Regions from separate parts of the Enterobacter sp. QK-SA4 genome, predicted to be linked through region 1. Evidence: predicted binding sites of a transcription regulator. Region 1 holds the regulator's gene; each other region holds the start of a gene.

Evidence for each region. Region 1 encodes Fur, which represses iron uptake genes when iron is present. Its sites were predicted from a motif close to ATAATAATGAGAACNACTATCAA; they were not measured.
Region 2: sufA (Fe-S cluster assembly scaffold SufA) is a predicted target of Fur. The motif match lies at 3,284-3,306, and genes of this name have one in related genera.
Region 3: AC1VYI_RS08125 (Nramp family divalent metal transporter) is a predicted target of Fur. The motif match lies at 3,239-3,261, and genes of this name have one in related genera.

Annotation. Positions count from the first base shown of each region.
Region 1 is NZ_JBXFXH010000007.1:3,451,472-3,456,417, forward strand. Features, by position in the region: gene ybfF (esterase) at 1-329, shown strand, start outside; gene ybfE (LexA regulated protein) at 458-745, shown strand; gene fldA (flavodoxin FldA) at 901-1,431, shown strand; gene fur (ferric iron uptake transcriptional regulator) at 1,722-2,168, shown strand; gene chiQ (ChiQ/YbfN family lipoprotein) at 2,309-2,635, opposite strand; partial or broken gene chiP (chitoporin ChiP) at 2,683-4,080, opposite strand; gene glnS (glutamine--tRNA ligase) at 4,527-4,946, opposite strand, start outside.
Region 2 is NZ_JBXFXH010000007.1:2,781,465-2,786,410, reverse strand. Features, by position in the region: gene AC1VYI_RS14950 (hypothetical protein) at 1-313, opposite strand, end outside; gene ycgZ (regulatory protein YcgZ) at 318-557, opposite strand; gene AC1VYI_RS14940 (diguanylate phosphodiesterase) at 895-2,115, shown strand; gene AC1VYI_RS14935 (MerR family transcriptional regulator) at 2,304-3,032, shown strand; gene sufA (Fe-S cluster assembly scaffold SufA) at 3,346-3,714, shown strand; gene sufB (Fe-S cluster assembly protein SufB) at 3,723-4,946, shown strand, end outside.
Region 3 is NZ_JBXFXH010000007.1:1,355,974-1,360,919, forward strand. Features, by position in the region: gene AC1VYI_RS08115 (sensor domain-containing phosphodiesterase) at 1-1,720, shown strand, start outside; gene AC1VYI_RS08120 (NupC/NupG family nucleoside CNT transporter) at 1,765-2,952, opposite strand; gene AC1VYI_RS08125 (Nramp family divalent metal transporter) at 3,301-4,539, shown strand; gene AC1VYI_RS08130 (DUF2502 domain-containing protein) at 4,572-4,925, opposite strand.

The DNA.
Region 1 (4,946 bases):
TGCGTGAGCATCTTAATGAAGAAGGCGTCGTTCAGTTCCTGCTGAAGTCGTTTGTTGACGGGCAATGGCGTTTTAACGTGCCGGTGCTCTGGGACCAGTACAATAACATCGTCGGCTGGGAAACCGTCCCCGCCTGGCCATACCCCACTCTCTTTATTCGCGGCGGCAACTCGCCTTACGTTACCGACGCGTACCGCGACACGCTGCTGGCCCAATTCCCGCAGGCTCGCGCCCACGTGATTGCCGGTGCAGGGCACTGGGTGCATGCGGAAAAACCGGATGCTGTGCTGCGCACCATTCGCCGCTATCTCGCTGATACTGCAAATTGATTAAAAAGAAAGCGACTGGAAGGCTGCAGGCGTCCAGTCGTTGGCGTGCCGTTTTTGGTGATGTATGATGGCGCGCTTATCGCCCGGGCATTAGCAGGGCGGCGTGTTTCCCCCGAAGTCTCAGAATCATGGCCAAAGAACAAACGGACCGTACGACACTAGATCTGTTCGCGAATGAGCGTCGCCCGGGACGACCCAAGACGAATCCGCTTTCGCGCGATGAACAGCTGCGTATCAATAAACGCAACCAGCTTAAACGCGATAAAAATCGTGGGCTTAAGCGTGTCGAACTGAAGCTCAACGCCGACGCGGTCGATGCACTTAATGAGCTGGCCGAGGCCCGAAATATCAGCCGTAGCGAGCTCATTGAAGAGATGCTGATCGCCCAGCTTGAGACGTTGCGCGGCCAGGCATAAGTCTGAAAATTCCCTTAATTACCCTTTTCATGTAGCACAGAGTGCAGTCCTGCGCGATAGCTGTTTCCGCAGGGTTGCCAGTTCTGCTATTATTGCCCTTATCCGTGGCCAAATTGCGCCACCATACTATTAAGTTTCAAGAGGTTATTTTACTCATGGCAATCATCGGCATTTTCTTTGGCAGTGATACCGGCAATACCGAAAATATCGCGAAAAACATTCAAAAACAGCTCGGTAAAGACGTTGCTGATGTGCATGACATCGCCAAGAGCAGCAAAGAAGATCTCGAAGGCTATGACATTCTGCTGCTGGGTATCCCAACCTGGTACTACGGTGAAGCCCAGTGCGACTGGGATGATTTCTTCCCGACGCTGGAAGAAGTGGACTTCAACGGTAAGCTGGTCGCCCTGTTTGGCTGTGGCGATCAGGAAGACTACGCCGAATACTTCTGTGACGCGCTGGGCACCATCCGCGATATCATTGAGCCGAACGGCGCGATTATCGTAGGCCACTGGCCGACCGCCGGTTACCACTTCGAAGCGTCTAAAGGCCTGGCCGATGACGATCATTTCGTGGGTCTGGCCATCGACGAAGACCGTCAGCCAGAGCTGACCGCAGAGCGCGTTGAGAAGTGGGTTAAGCAGATCCGTGAGGAACTGCACCTGGACGATATTCTGAACGCCTGATTTTATCGCGGCGCAGCGGCGGCTGCGCCCGTGCTCCAGGTCAAACCGATTAAATTAATCGCTACAATCTTTTAACTTTTTCGCCCAGACCTGTACAATGTCTCCCTGATAAAACGTGGTTTTCCATTGAGCAAGTTTGTTGGTGATACCACGTTTTTATAAGCATATTTTGCCTGAGACTTGCAGTTTTCATTTAGCCATGGCAGTTCTATAATGAGACGCATTATCCCGGGTGCATTTTCTGTCACTTCCTACAGAAGTGAATCGTTTAGCAACAGGACAGATTCCGCATGACTGACAACAATACCGCATTAAAGAAGGCTGGCCTGAAAGTTACGCTTCCTCGGTTAAAAATCCTTGAAGTGCTTCAGGGTCCAGACAATCACCATGTCAGTGCGGAAGACCTCTATAAACGTCTTATCGACATGGGTGAAGAGATCGGGCTGGCTACCGTCTATCGCGTGCTGAACCAGTTTGATGACGCGGGCATTGTTACCCGTCATAATTTCGAAGGCGGTAAATCTGTTTTCGAACTGACCCAGCAGCAGCACCACGATCACCTGATCTGCCTCGATTGCGGCAAGGTCATTGAATTCAGCGATGATTCCATTGAATCACGCCAGCGTGAAATCGCGGCGCGTCATGGCATCCGCCTGACGAACCACAGCCTGTATCTTTACGGTCACTGCGCTGAAGGCGACTGCCGCGAAGACGACCACGCGCACGACGCGAAATAATCAGTATTCATACTCTGAGCCAGCCGCAAGGTTGGCTTTTTTTTTGCCTGAAAAAGCCCGGTGGCGCTGCGCTTGCCGGGCCTACGGGCTATGACACCTTTGTAGGCCCGGCAAGCGCAGCGCCACCGGGCGTAAAGCACTTATTTATTGTTATTGCGTATCTCGTTCCAGATCTTATCGCAACGCTTCGCCACTTCCTGATCGTTACCGGTTTTACGCGCCTGGATACAGGCCTGGTAATCCATCACGCGGACGTTCTCCTGCGTCGCGAACTGCTCATGCGCTTTCTCTTTCTTCAGCACGTTCAGCACGCTCTGACAGGCTTGAATTTTCTCCGGCGATCCTTCCGCAGTATTTATGCAGGCGCTATACGCCTCCTTCAGACGGGAGTCCTCTTTCGGCGCCTGATTCTGAGCACACGCCACCAGCCCTGATGCCAGCAACGCGACGATTACGATTTTTTTCATCATGTACAGTCTCCATACCGGCGGGACTCAGCCCGCCGGTGCGTTCATCAGAAGATGGTGAATGGGGCAATAACCATGAATTTCACGTCACGTTCATCCTGGAAGATGTTGCCGTAACCGCCCGCATAGCTCGGGATATCGGAGTGGTTGTCATACTGAGTGAAGTGAAGTTTGAACATCGTGCCTTTCGCGCGGCCATCCTGCAGGGTATAGATAGCATCGAGGCTGTAGGAAGACTCTTTCAGGCGATAGTTGGGATCGTAGTATGCGTCCGGCGTGGCCATATCGGCAGGTTTTGCGTCCCAGGCGTAAGCGTAAGAGGCACCCACGGCCCAGCCCGGCAGGTTCCAGTTTTTCAGGTCATACATTGCGCCAAAGAAGACCGCTTTCTCACCGTCGGCGTTGAAGTCAGAGCGGTTATCCCACCAGATATCAAGACGACCGTTGGAGGAGGCGTAGGTCGGGGTCATACGCTGCAGGAAGTAGCCCTGCTGCCCTTCCGCCTTCACCCATGTGCCTTCCAGACGCAAATCAACCTGACCAACCTTATAGCCGAAGGTTAACGCCTGCAGCCACGCGGTGCCGTCATAAATGTCGTTGACGCCACCGTTGCTGACCTTGTCGCGCGTACCGTAGAACTGGTAGCTGGTGCTCAGCGGGCTACCCGCGACATCAAATTTGTAGCTGGCCTTGGCAAAATATTGATCGACATAGCCTTGTGCCTGACCGAATGCCGCTTCAAGCACCAGATCGTTTTTGAAGTCGTACTTCGCGCCCAGCGAGTGCAGGTAATCGACTTTGGTTTTTTTATCGTTCTAGTAGAACTTGTCCATTTCAATGTGCCACGGCGCTTTGTACTCGTTGGTCCACATATAGGAGAAGCTCAACGCCCCCGCATCACCGTAGTCAAAATTCGCCCCGGCTTCTGCACCCTGATAGGTACCCGGCATAAAGCTCCAGTGCGGCGCTAACAGAGTCTGACCGGTTGGCTGAATATAACCACCGCGCGCCCAAACCGGACCGTATTTAAATTTTGCAGCGGCTTTATAAAGGCTGATACCGCTCTTATCCCCGGACCAGTCTTCTTTATAGGCTTTGTTGCTGGAGGAGAAGGCAATTTCGTTCGGGTGGGCGCTGTCACCGTTTTCCGCCATTTCAATCGCGGTAAACGCAGCAATATCCAGACCGAACATATCCGCGGCATAGCCTGACTGGAAGTCCAGGTTGGCGTTCCAGGTGGAGTGAGAAAGGTTGGTTTTGTATTTGTCTTCGGTGACGTCTTTACGGTCACGTTCACGCTGCCAGTAATAAATACCGCCCGTGAGGGTAGAATCGTCGATGAAGCCTGCCGCTTTCGCCTCTGGTGTCACCACCAGGCCCGACATTGCTGTCACACCGGCAATAGCCAGCGCCAGCGCACTACGTTTGCCACTGAACGTACGCATAGATTATTCCTCTTTGACGAATTAAAACGCCTGAAGCGGCGTAAATAAAAAAGACCAAATGGTCAGGGGTAGTTTTAAATACCCTCGAATTAACTACCGTCTTTAGGTTATTTTTCGCGACGCGAATTATCAATGCTTTTTAGCGGGCAAAAGTCAGGATTATGACGAAGTGCACATAATTGGTAGTGATTTGTAACATTTGCAGAGAGGCGAGCAATGGCGGGGAATTATCAGGTATTTCAGTGGCTAGACGTGGATTATCTTTCCTTTTTTATCACCTTTTTGTTTTTCGTAATGACACAAACTTTTTTTAAAAAAATAAGTAGCACCTCATTGACCTGATATTTTTATCACACCTTTTTAGGCCCTGTCTTAATACCCTGATCGTTAAATAAAAAAACGCCGCATGGTGCGGCGTTTGTCTCTCATTGACCAGACCAGCAATATTATTCGCCGATCTTCGTCCAGGTATCACGCAGGCCTACGGTACGGTTGAATACCGGTTTTTCCGCCGTGCTGTAACGGCTGTCCAGGCAGAAGTAACCTTCACGTTCGAACTGGAACGCTTTGCCCGCTTCAGCGGCTTTCAGAGAAGGCTCCGCATAACCCTGCTTGATCACCAGAGATTCCGGGTTGATGGTCGCCAGGAAGTCTTCCGCAGCACCAGGGTTAGGCACGCTGAACAGGCGATCGTACAGGCGAATTTCTACCGGCAGCGCGTGGGAAGCGCTCACCCAGTGAATAACGCCCTTCACCTTGCGGCCGTCTGCAGGATCTTTGCTCAACGTTTCAGCGTCATAAGAACAGAAGATGGTGGTGATATTCCCTTCTGCATCTTTCTCTACGCGCTCGGCTTTGATGACGTA
Region 2 (4,946 bases), 670 kb from region 1:
TTTTCTTTGGATCGGACGGTTTTCCACTTCCAAACAACGGCACAATATTGTCCCGGTTATCGTTGAGAGGTCCCTCTCTTTTCGTTCGTCCTTGCGCGGTTCTGCGACGTGTAAAGGCGATGCTGTTTGAGCCGATCTCGGCAATCACCACCGCAAGTGTCTCCCGCCGCCGGGGATCCTTTTCATGTTCTTTCATGATCCGCAGACGCTGAAGCAATCCTTCGGTTGTAACCGGTCCCCGCTCTTTCAAAAGAGAGAGAACGGCTTCACCGATAAGCGTGTCGATCAGTTTGTCTGCGTTACTGCTCTTCATATCCTTACCGTTCGAAGAGCAGACCAAGCAGCTTGTGGTAATGCTCTTCCTCTTCCGGGCCATCGGCCTTTTCGAGGCGGCTGAGCAATTTTGTACAAAGCGATTTGCGATTCAGATTTCGCCCGTCGCTGAGAATTTCAACAACCACCTGTCCCAGCGTCTCCTGCTGGGTAGGAAGCACGGCTTTTTCGAAGTACTGTGCGATTGCTGCTGCGGAATCTGCGACGTAACCTTTCTGCTGCATGTTTCGCTCCTGTAAAATTTTGTAATCAGTAACGTTACATTTAAGGTATACATAATTTCCAAATCTGTACATTAAAAATGTACAGATTTTTAATATTTCTTCGATATATTTTATAAAGTTCTTTATATTCAGTTAGTTGTGTTTGTGTGGTAGAGAGATAATATTACAGGATATATTGTACAAAATGGTCGAGGGCTGTTAAGTTGTACAGCCAGGAAAAACGTTTCTTAAATTGCCGTAAACGGTTGAGATGTAAATTATTTGTCAGGCAATTAATGTGCTATAAATGAACCTTATCCACCTCTTTTGTGGCCAAACCCCTAACCCCAGGAATCGCATGCTCACCACCATCATTTACCGCAGTCATATCTGCGAGGACGTTCCAGTGAAAGCGCTGGAAGTCATGGTTGCTGCTGCAAATAGTAAAAACCAGCAATCCAATATCACGGGGATCCTGCTGTTTAATGGCACACATTTTTTTCAGCTGCTTGAAGGGCCAGTGGAACACGTTTCTGCCATCTATGAGCAGATTTGCAACGACCCTCGCCACCACAACGTAGTGGAGCTGATGCGCGATCACGGACCTGTCCGTCGTTTTGGCAACCTGGGCATGGAGCTTTTTGATTTACGCCACTTCGACAGGGACGAGGTGCTGCAAGAGGTGCTCAACAGGGGGACGACGCGCTATCAGCTGACGTACAACGACCGCCCGCTGCAGTTTTTCCGCACCTTTGTCGAGGCCACGGAAAAAGCGAACTATTTTGAACTGCCTCCTGCGGATTCCTGGGAATTCGTGCGCGAAGAGACGCGCTTGTCCGCGCAGCCCGAGGTGGTCGCGAAAGGGGCGGATTGCAGCTTCGCGTTCCAGCCGATAGTCGATCCGTTTATGCAGCAGGTCGTCTCCTGGGAGGCGCTTCTCCGCACGCCTGACGGCGGCGCGCCGGGAGTTTACTTCGCCAGTCTGCCGCGTGACGACGTGTATGCCTCGGATTTACAAAGCAAGCAGGTTGCGCTCTCCATGGCCAGCGCGCTGGGGCTACAGGACCAGACGTTATCCCTTAACCTGCTGCCGATGACGCTGGTCAACATTCCCAACGCCGTTGATTTCCTGCTCACCGCCATTGAAGCAAATGGGTTTGTACCCGAGCAAATTGTGGTGGAGTTTACCGAGAGCGAAGCCATTTCCCGATTCGATGAATTCACGGATTCGGTCAGGCAGTTAAAAAGCGCGGGCATCAGCTTGACGATCGATCACTTTGGTGCCGGATTTGCCGGGTTGCAGCTGCTGGCTCAGTTTCAGCCGGACAGAATTAAGATTAATCGCGATCTGGTCGCAAACGTGCACAAAAGTGGTCCCCGACAGGCCATTATCCAGGCGATTATCAAATGCTGTGCCTCGCTTGAGATCCAGTTCTGCGCGGTGGGGGTAGAGAAGGCTGAAGAGTGGATGTGGCTGGAGTCAGCGGGAATATCCCAGTTCCAGGGGCATCTTTTTGCCAGCCCGCGACACGGCGGTATTCCCGCGATTGCGTGGCCTGAGAAAAAGTTCGAATTCTGATAAAGCTGTACACAATCCGGCAGAGTTAACTGTACGAACGGCAAATTTTATACAACAATGTATTAACAGGTGGATGGAAAAGAACCCCGTTCACCGGTTCAAAATGCGGTCTTAGTTATACAAATAGTGTGTACAATCTGATAAGGTTGGTGCAGTTAGGTATGGAAGTTCTGAGCGTGAGGGAGTTAATGGCCTATTACAGTATCGGCGAAGTGGCCGAACGATGCGGTATCAACCCCGTTACGCTGCGTGCCTGGCAGCGCCGTTATGGATTGTTGAAGCCGCAGCGCAGCGAAGGGGGCCATCGTCAGTTTGACGATGAAGATATCCTGCGTATCGAAGAGATCAAACGCCTGATGAAAAGCGGCGTCTCGGTCGGAAAAGTCAAAGCCTTGCTGGAAAACAAAGAAGTTTTGACGCAGGGCAACTGGGTTTCATTCCAGGAAGAGATGATGACCGTTCTGCGTTACGCCAGCCCGGCAAAGCTGCGTGCCAAAATTGGCGAGTTCCGCCGCGATCACGCGATAGACGCGCTGATTGACAATATTATTTCTCCCGTCCGTCAGCGCATGAACCAGGACCAAAATACCGTGCGTCACATGGCAAGCCTGTTAGACGGAGTTCTGATTGAATTCGCGATTGCAAGCCTGGCGGAGTCCCGCAAGAAAGCCGGTAAAGACGCACTGTTGATTGGCTGGGAATGCGATGACCGCACCCACCTGTGGCTGGAAGCCGCGCGCCTGGCGCAGAAGGGCTGGCACATTGACGTCCTGGCGGAACCCATCGATTCGCCGCGTCCTGAACTGTTCCCCGGGCAAAAAATCTTCGTCTGGACGGGGAAATCCCCAACGCCTCGCCAGCAGGAACAGCTCGACCACTGGCGTGAACAGGGATTTGCTGTCGCATTTCATCATTGAGTATTAAGAGGCCTTAAGGGCCTTTTTTGTTTTTGTCATTTTCTGTGCAAAATCTATCTCAAAAATAGGCATTTCCGATGCATATTTTACTTTTCTTCTCTTCGTTATGAATGTCGCGACGAAATGCATTATTAATCAATGCATTGAACAAATACATCCATCCTGACTGCATCCTCTCACAGGGTCTATGCTTAATAAAACCAGGCAAAAAGGGCGCTTTAGCCGAATGCCCCTGCTGACAGAGGGTTGAAGTGATAATCGTTATCACTAACATGGTGTTATGCCCTGATGGCTTATCAGATGAGGTGGACCTATGGAACTGCATTCAGAAACCTTTAATCCTGCCGATTTCGCCTGGCGCGGCTTAACGCTCACGCCAGCGGCGGCAGCACATATTCACGAGCTGGTGGCGAAAAAGCCCGAGATCCTCGGCGTGCGTTTAGGCGTCAAACAGACCGGCTGTGCAGGTTTCGGCTACGTGCTCGACACCGTCACCGAACCCGAGAAAGATGACCTGGTGTTCGAGACTGACGGCGCGAAGCTGTACGTCGCGCTGCAGGCCATGCCGTTTATTGACGGCACCGAAGTGGACTACGTCCGCGAAGGCTTAAACCAGTTATTCAAATTTCATAACCCGAAAGCCCAGAACGAATGCGGCTGTGGCGAAAGCTTTGGGGTATAGGCGGTACTATGTCTCGTAATACTGAAGCAACGAGTGATGTAAATACCTGGAGCGGTGGGCACCTCAACTATAAAGAGGGGTTCTTCACCCAGCTCCAGACAGATGAGCTGGCGAAAGGCATTAACGAAGATGTCGTGCGGGCGATCTCGGCGAAACGCAACGAGCCCGAGTGGATGCTGGAGTTCCGCCTGAGCGCCTTCCGTGCCTGGCTGGAGATGGAAGAGCCGCACTGGCTAAAAGCGCACTACGACAAGCTGAACTATCAGGATTACAGCTACTATTCTGCGCCCTCCTGCGGCAGCTGTGACGATACCTGCGCCTCGCAGCCCGGCGCGGTGCAGCAAACTGGCGCTGAAAACAGCTTCCTCAGCAAAGAGGTGGAAGAGGCCTTTAACCAGCTTGGCGTGCCCGTTCGCGAAGGGAAAGAGGTGGCGGTGGACGCCATTTTCGACTCCGTCTCGGTGGCCACCACCTACCGCGAGAAGCTGGCAGAGCAGGGGATCATTTTCTGCTCCTTCGGCGAAGCGATTCACGATCATCCGGAACTGGTGAAAAAGTACATCGGGACCGTAGTGCCTTCAAACGATAACTTCTTTGCGGCGCTCAACGCGGCGGTAGCCTCTGACGGCACCTTTATCTATGTACCGAAAGGCGTGCGCTGTCCGATGGAGCTTTCCACCTATTTCCGCATCAATGCCGAAAAAACCGGCCAGTTCGAACGCACGATTCTGGTCGCGGATGAAGGCAGCTACGTCAGCTATATCGAAGGGTGCTCCGCCCCGGTTCGCGACAGCTACCAGCTGCACGCGGCGGTGGTGGAGGTCATTATTCATAAAGACGCCGAGGTGAAATACTCCACGGTGCAAAACTGGTTCCCGGGCGACGGCAATACCGGCGGTATCCTGAACTTCGTCACCAAGCGCGCGCTGTGCGAAGGCGAAAACAGCAAGATGTCGTGGACCCAGTCTGAAACCGGCTCGGCCATCACCTGGAAATACCCGAGCTGCATTCTGCGCGGGGATAACTCCATCGGTGAGTTTTACTCCGTGGCGCTCACCAGCGGCCATCAGCAGGCGGACACCGGCACCAAGATGATCCACATAGGTAAAAACACCAGGTCGACCATTATCTCGAAAGGCATTTCCGCCGGGCACAGTCAGAACAGCTATCGCGGGCTGGTGAAAATCATGCCGACGGCCACCAATGCGCGAAACTTTACCCAGTGTGATTCG
Region 3 (4,946 bases), 2.1 Mb from region 1:
AACGGTAATTTATAACGTTGTGGATATACAAAGCCTGATATGTGCGGCATTGATTTTTACCATGATGTTCTATTACCCGTTAAGAATGATAATTAATCCTCGTTATGCAATGAGTTTCTGGCGACGAAGCGTGAAGCCCGTGTTTTTTCACAAGAATTCATTATATATTTTTGCCTGGCTGGTGCTTTTAAGTTTCATTCTCATCATTTTATGTGGTCCTTTTGAATCTCCCGTCATTGCGGGCTATTTGATGCCGCTAATTTTTATTCTTTTTACCTTAGCGATAAGCCGACTGACCTATGCGTTGATTTCTCTGCTCTGGGCTGTATCTGCGCTCCTGCTGTTGACCTACAACTACAACTTCCTTAACGGGGTGGAATCGGGCCATTCGCTCTCTTTTATTCTGTCCGTGCTTATCTCGTTCGCGATCTGCCTACTCTATATGTCGCGTATTTACCAGCGCAGCGAGTGGCTTAAGCGGGGCTGGCAGGGGAGGGCGCTCACCGATCCGCTGACCGGATTGCCCAATATTCGTGCGCTGGAGGATTATCTTGAGATTCACCCGGATGCAAAAGTGAGCATTCTGCGTATGGATAACCTGGAATTTTTGAGTCGCCACTATGGGATCCTGATGCGGGTCCACTGCAAACGCACGATCGCCACGTCGCTGCAGCCTCTCCTGCAAAAAGATGAGACGCTCTTCCAGCTCCCCGGAAGCGAGCTTGTGCTGGTATTACTGGGCCCGGGAACCGCTGAGCGCTTACAGCATATGGTTGATCGGCTGAACAGCCGTAAGATTTTCTGGAACAACACCGGGCTGGATATTGAATTTGGCGCGTCCTGGGGAATGGTGGAAAACGGCGAAAAGTTGCACCACACGCTGGGGCAACTGAGCTGGCTGGCCGAGCAATCCTGCGGAACAACAAACAACGTGCTTGCGCTCACGAATAGCCTCGAGGCGGCATCAGGGCAAACGACAGAGCGAGTTCTGATGCTTGCGCGGATTAAGCATGCCCTGGAGGCGGGCCAGTTCCATTTGTACGCGCAACCGATCCAGAAGGCGGACGGGAGCGGCTACTACGAAATTCTGGCGCGTATGGAGAGCGAGGGAGAGATCTTCACTCCTGACCGCTTTATTCCGTTGATTGCCCAGTTCAACCTCAGCCACCGGTTTGATATGTGCGTCATGGAGAAATTACTGCTGTGGCTGCGCGATCACCCTTCAACGCAGGCTGGCGCCCGTTTCTCCGTTAATCTGATGCCGCTCACGCTGATGCAAAAAGAGGTGGCGACCGATATTTGCGCGCTCTTTGAACGCTACGGCGTTGCGCCTCAGTCCGTCGTGATTGAGATTACCGAAGAGCAGGCCTTCTCAAATTCAGGCTGCAGCATCCACAATATTCAGCAGCTGCGGGATTACGGTTTCCGGATTGCCATTGATGATTTTGGTACCGGCTACGCCAACTACGAGCGCCTCAGGCGCCTGCAGGCGGACATCATTAAAATTGATGGCTGCTTTATTAAAGACATTTGTACTGATGATATGGATGCGATGATCGTGCAGTCGATGTGTAATCTGGCGAAGACGAAATCGCTGTGCGTCGTAGCGGAATACGTCGAAACACCGGCGCAGCGGGAGATGCTGCTTCGTTTCGGCGTGGATTATCTGCAGGGCTACCTGATAGGCAAACCCCAGCCGCTGGAAGAATTGCGGGCATAAAAAAACCGGGAGCCAGGCTCCCGGTTTTTGTTTAACGCTAAAGGTTAGAGCACCAGTGCCGCGATAGAAGCAGACAGGACGCTCACCAGCGTAGATCCGTAAACCAGCTTCAGGCCAAAGCGAGAAACCACGTTGCCCTGTTCTTCGTTCAGACCTTTAATCGCGCCCGCGATAATCCCGATGGACGAGAAGTTCGCGAAGGAGACCAGGAACACGGACAGAATGCCTTCCGCGCGCGGAGAAAGCGTACTGGCAATTTTCTGCAGATCCATCATCGCAACGAATTCGTTGGAAACCAGTTTGGTTGCCATGATACTGCCCACCTGCAGCGCTTCGTGAGCTGGCACACCCATCACCCATGCAACCGGGTAGAAGATGTAGCCCAGAATACCCTGGAAGGAGATACCCAGCACCGCTGCGAACAGGGCGTTCAGCGCAGAAATCAGCGCAATGAAGCCGATCAGCATGGCGGCAACGATAATCGCCACTTTGAAGCCCGCCAGAATGTACTCACCCAGCATTTCGAAGAAGCTCTGGCCTTCGTGCAGGTTAGACATCTGGATGTTCTCTTCGCTGGCATCAACGCGGTACGGGTTGATCAGCGACAGAACGATAAAGGTGCTGAACATGTTCAGAACCAGCGCCGCAACAACATACTTTGGCTCCAGCATGGTCATATACGCGCCCACGATAGACATGGAAACGGTAGACATTGCGGTTGCCGCCATGGTGTACATGCGGTTGCGGGACATTTTGCCGAGAATATCTTTATACGCGATGAAGTTCTCAGACTGACCGAGGATCAGGGAACTGACGGCGTTGAAGGATTCCAGCTTGCCCATGCCGTTCACTTTGGACAACAGGAAACCAATTCCACGAATAACGAACGGCAGAACGCGGATGTGCTGCAGAATACCGATCAGCGCGGAGATGAAGACGATAGGACAGAGAACCTTCAGGAAGAAGAACGCCAGGCCTTCGTCGTTCATTTTACCGAAGACAAAGTTGGTCCCTTCATTGGCGAATCCGAGCAGTTTTTCAAACATTTCGGAGAAGCCTTTCACGAAGCCGAGGCCTACGTTGGAGTTCAGGAAGAACCACGCAAGTAAAACTTCAATGACCAGCAGCTGGACAACATAACGGATACGAATTTTTTTGCGGTCTGTGCTGACCAGCAATGCAAGTGCAGTAACGACAACAAGTGCCAGGACAAAATGAAGGACGCGGTCCATATTTGCTCCAAATATGAGGCAGGTTTAATTTTCGTGCACATTCTATGTAACAAGCGAAAAGAAAACGAGATCGAGGACACACTATAGTTACATCCTGTGACGAGTCTCAAAAATAGTGATCCACAATACATTTTTGTTATGTTAGGTAAATGAGTGAAAAGTTAAGTTTGTGTGCTAGTCTTCACAAAAGCGCGCGCGATTTCAGTTTCTGTTAGATCGCCCCACTTACCCGCCCGTCTATCGTTCAAAGCTATCAGAGAAATCACTGTAAACAGCATAAATGATCTTGATAATCATTCTCATTTTGATAGGATTAAACATAGCAAAGGCTATATTTCAGAGGCAGAAATGACAAACAGTCGCGTAGAGGGTAGCAGTGGCAGAGCCGCGCGCAAGTTGCGGTTCGCATTAATGGGACCTGCGTTCATCGCTGCCATTGGCTATATCGATCCAGGTAACTTTGCGACCAATATTCAGGCCGGGGCCAGCTTCGGCTATAAGCTGCTGTGGGTGGTCGTCTGGGCAAACCTGATGGCGATGCTGATTCAGATGCTCTCCGCAAAGCTGGGGATTGCCACAGGTAAAAACCTGGCAGAGCAAATTCGCGACCATTATCCGCGTCCGGCCGTCTGGCTCTATTGGGTTCAGGCGGAAATCATAGCCATGGCCACTGACCTCGCTGAATTTATTGGCGCAGCGATCGGGTTTAAACTGATTCTGGGCGTGTCGCTGTTGCAGGGGGCGGTACTGACCGGGATTGCCACTTTCCTGATCCTGATGCTGCAGCGTCGAGGTCAAAAGCCGCTGGAGAAGGTTATCGGCGGTCTGCTGCTGTTTGTCGCGGCGGCCTATATCGTGGAGCTGATTTTCTCACAGCCGAATCTGGTGCAGCTCGGTAAAGGTATGGCAATCCCAAGCCTGCCAACCTCGGAAGCGGTGTTCCTGGCTGCCGGGGTATTGGGGGCGACTATCATGCCGCATGTGATTTACCTGCACTCCTCGCTGACTCAGCATCTCCACGGTGGGACGCGCAAAGAGCGTTACTCCGCCACCAAATGGGACGTGGCGATTGCCATGACCATCGCGGGGTTTGTCAATCTGGCGATGATGGCTACCGCTGCCGCCGCTTTCCACTTTAACGGCCACACCGGTATTGCCGATCTCGACCAGGCTTATCTCACGCTGGAGCCCTTACTGAGCCATGCTGCCGCCACGATATTTGGTCTCAGCCTGGTGGCTGCCGGTCTCTCTTCTACGGTGGTGGGCACGCTGGCAGGCCAGGTGGTGATGCAGGGGTTTGTCCGCTTCCATATTCCGCTGTGGGTTCGTCGCTCCGTCACCATGCTACCGTCATTTATCGTGATCCTGATGGGGCTCGATCCTACGCGAATTCTGGTCATGAGCCAGGTGCTGCTGAGTTTTGGTATCGCGCTGGCGCTGGTGCCGCTGCTGATCTTTACCAGCAACAAAAACCTGATGGGCGAACTGGTCAACTCGACCCTGGTGAAACGGACCGGGTGGGCCATCGTGGTGGTGGTAGTGGCGCTGAACCTGTGGCTGCTGGTTGGCACCGCGTTGGGTCTCTAAAAGAAAAAGGAGCCGGGAGGCTCCTTTTTGCATTAATGGTGACCGTGGCCATGACCGTGGCCGCGTCCTTTCCCGCCGCGATCCCAGCCGCCGCGACGGTCGTCACGATCGTTCCAGCCTTCGCGGTAGCCGCGCTCATACGCGTTGTCTTTATACCAGCCGCGGTGTCTGCCGTTATCATGTTTCCACCAGCGGTCTCCGCGCCACTCATAGTGACGGTTCCAGTAGTCACGGTCGCGCCAGTAGCCACCGTCCCAGTATCTGCCGTAGTCGTCACGATCGCCAATTTGTAATTTTACTGATGGCAACAGGGTGATTTCGCCCGCATTGGCGATCAGCGGGGCTGAAGCCAGTAATACCGCTGCAAGAATCAGTGACCTGAACATACTCTTTCTCCTTCACGATCG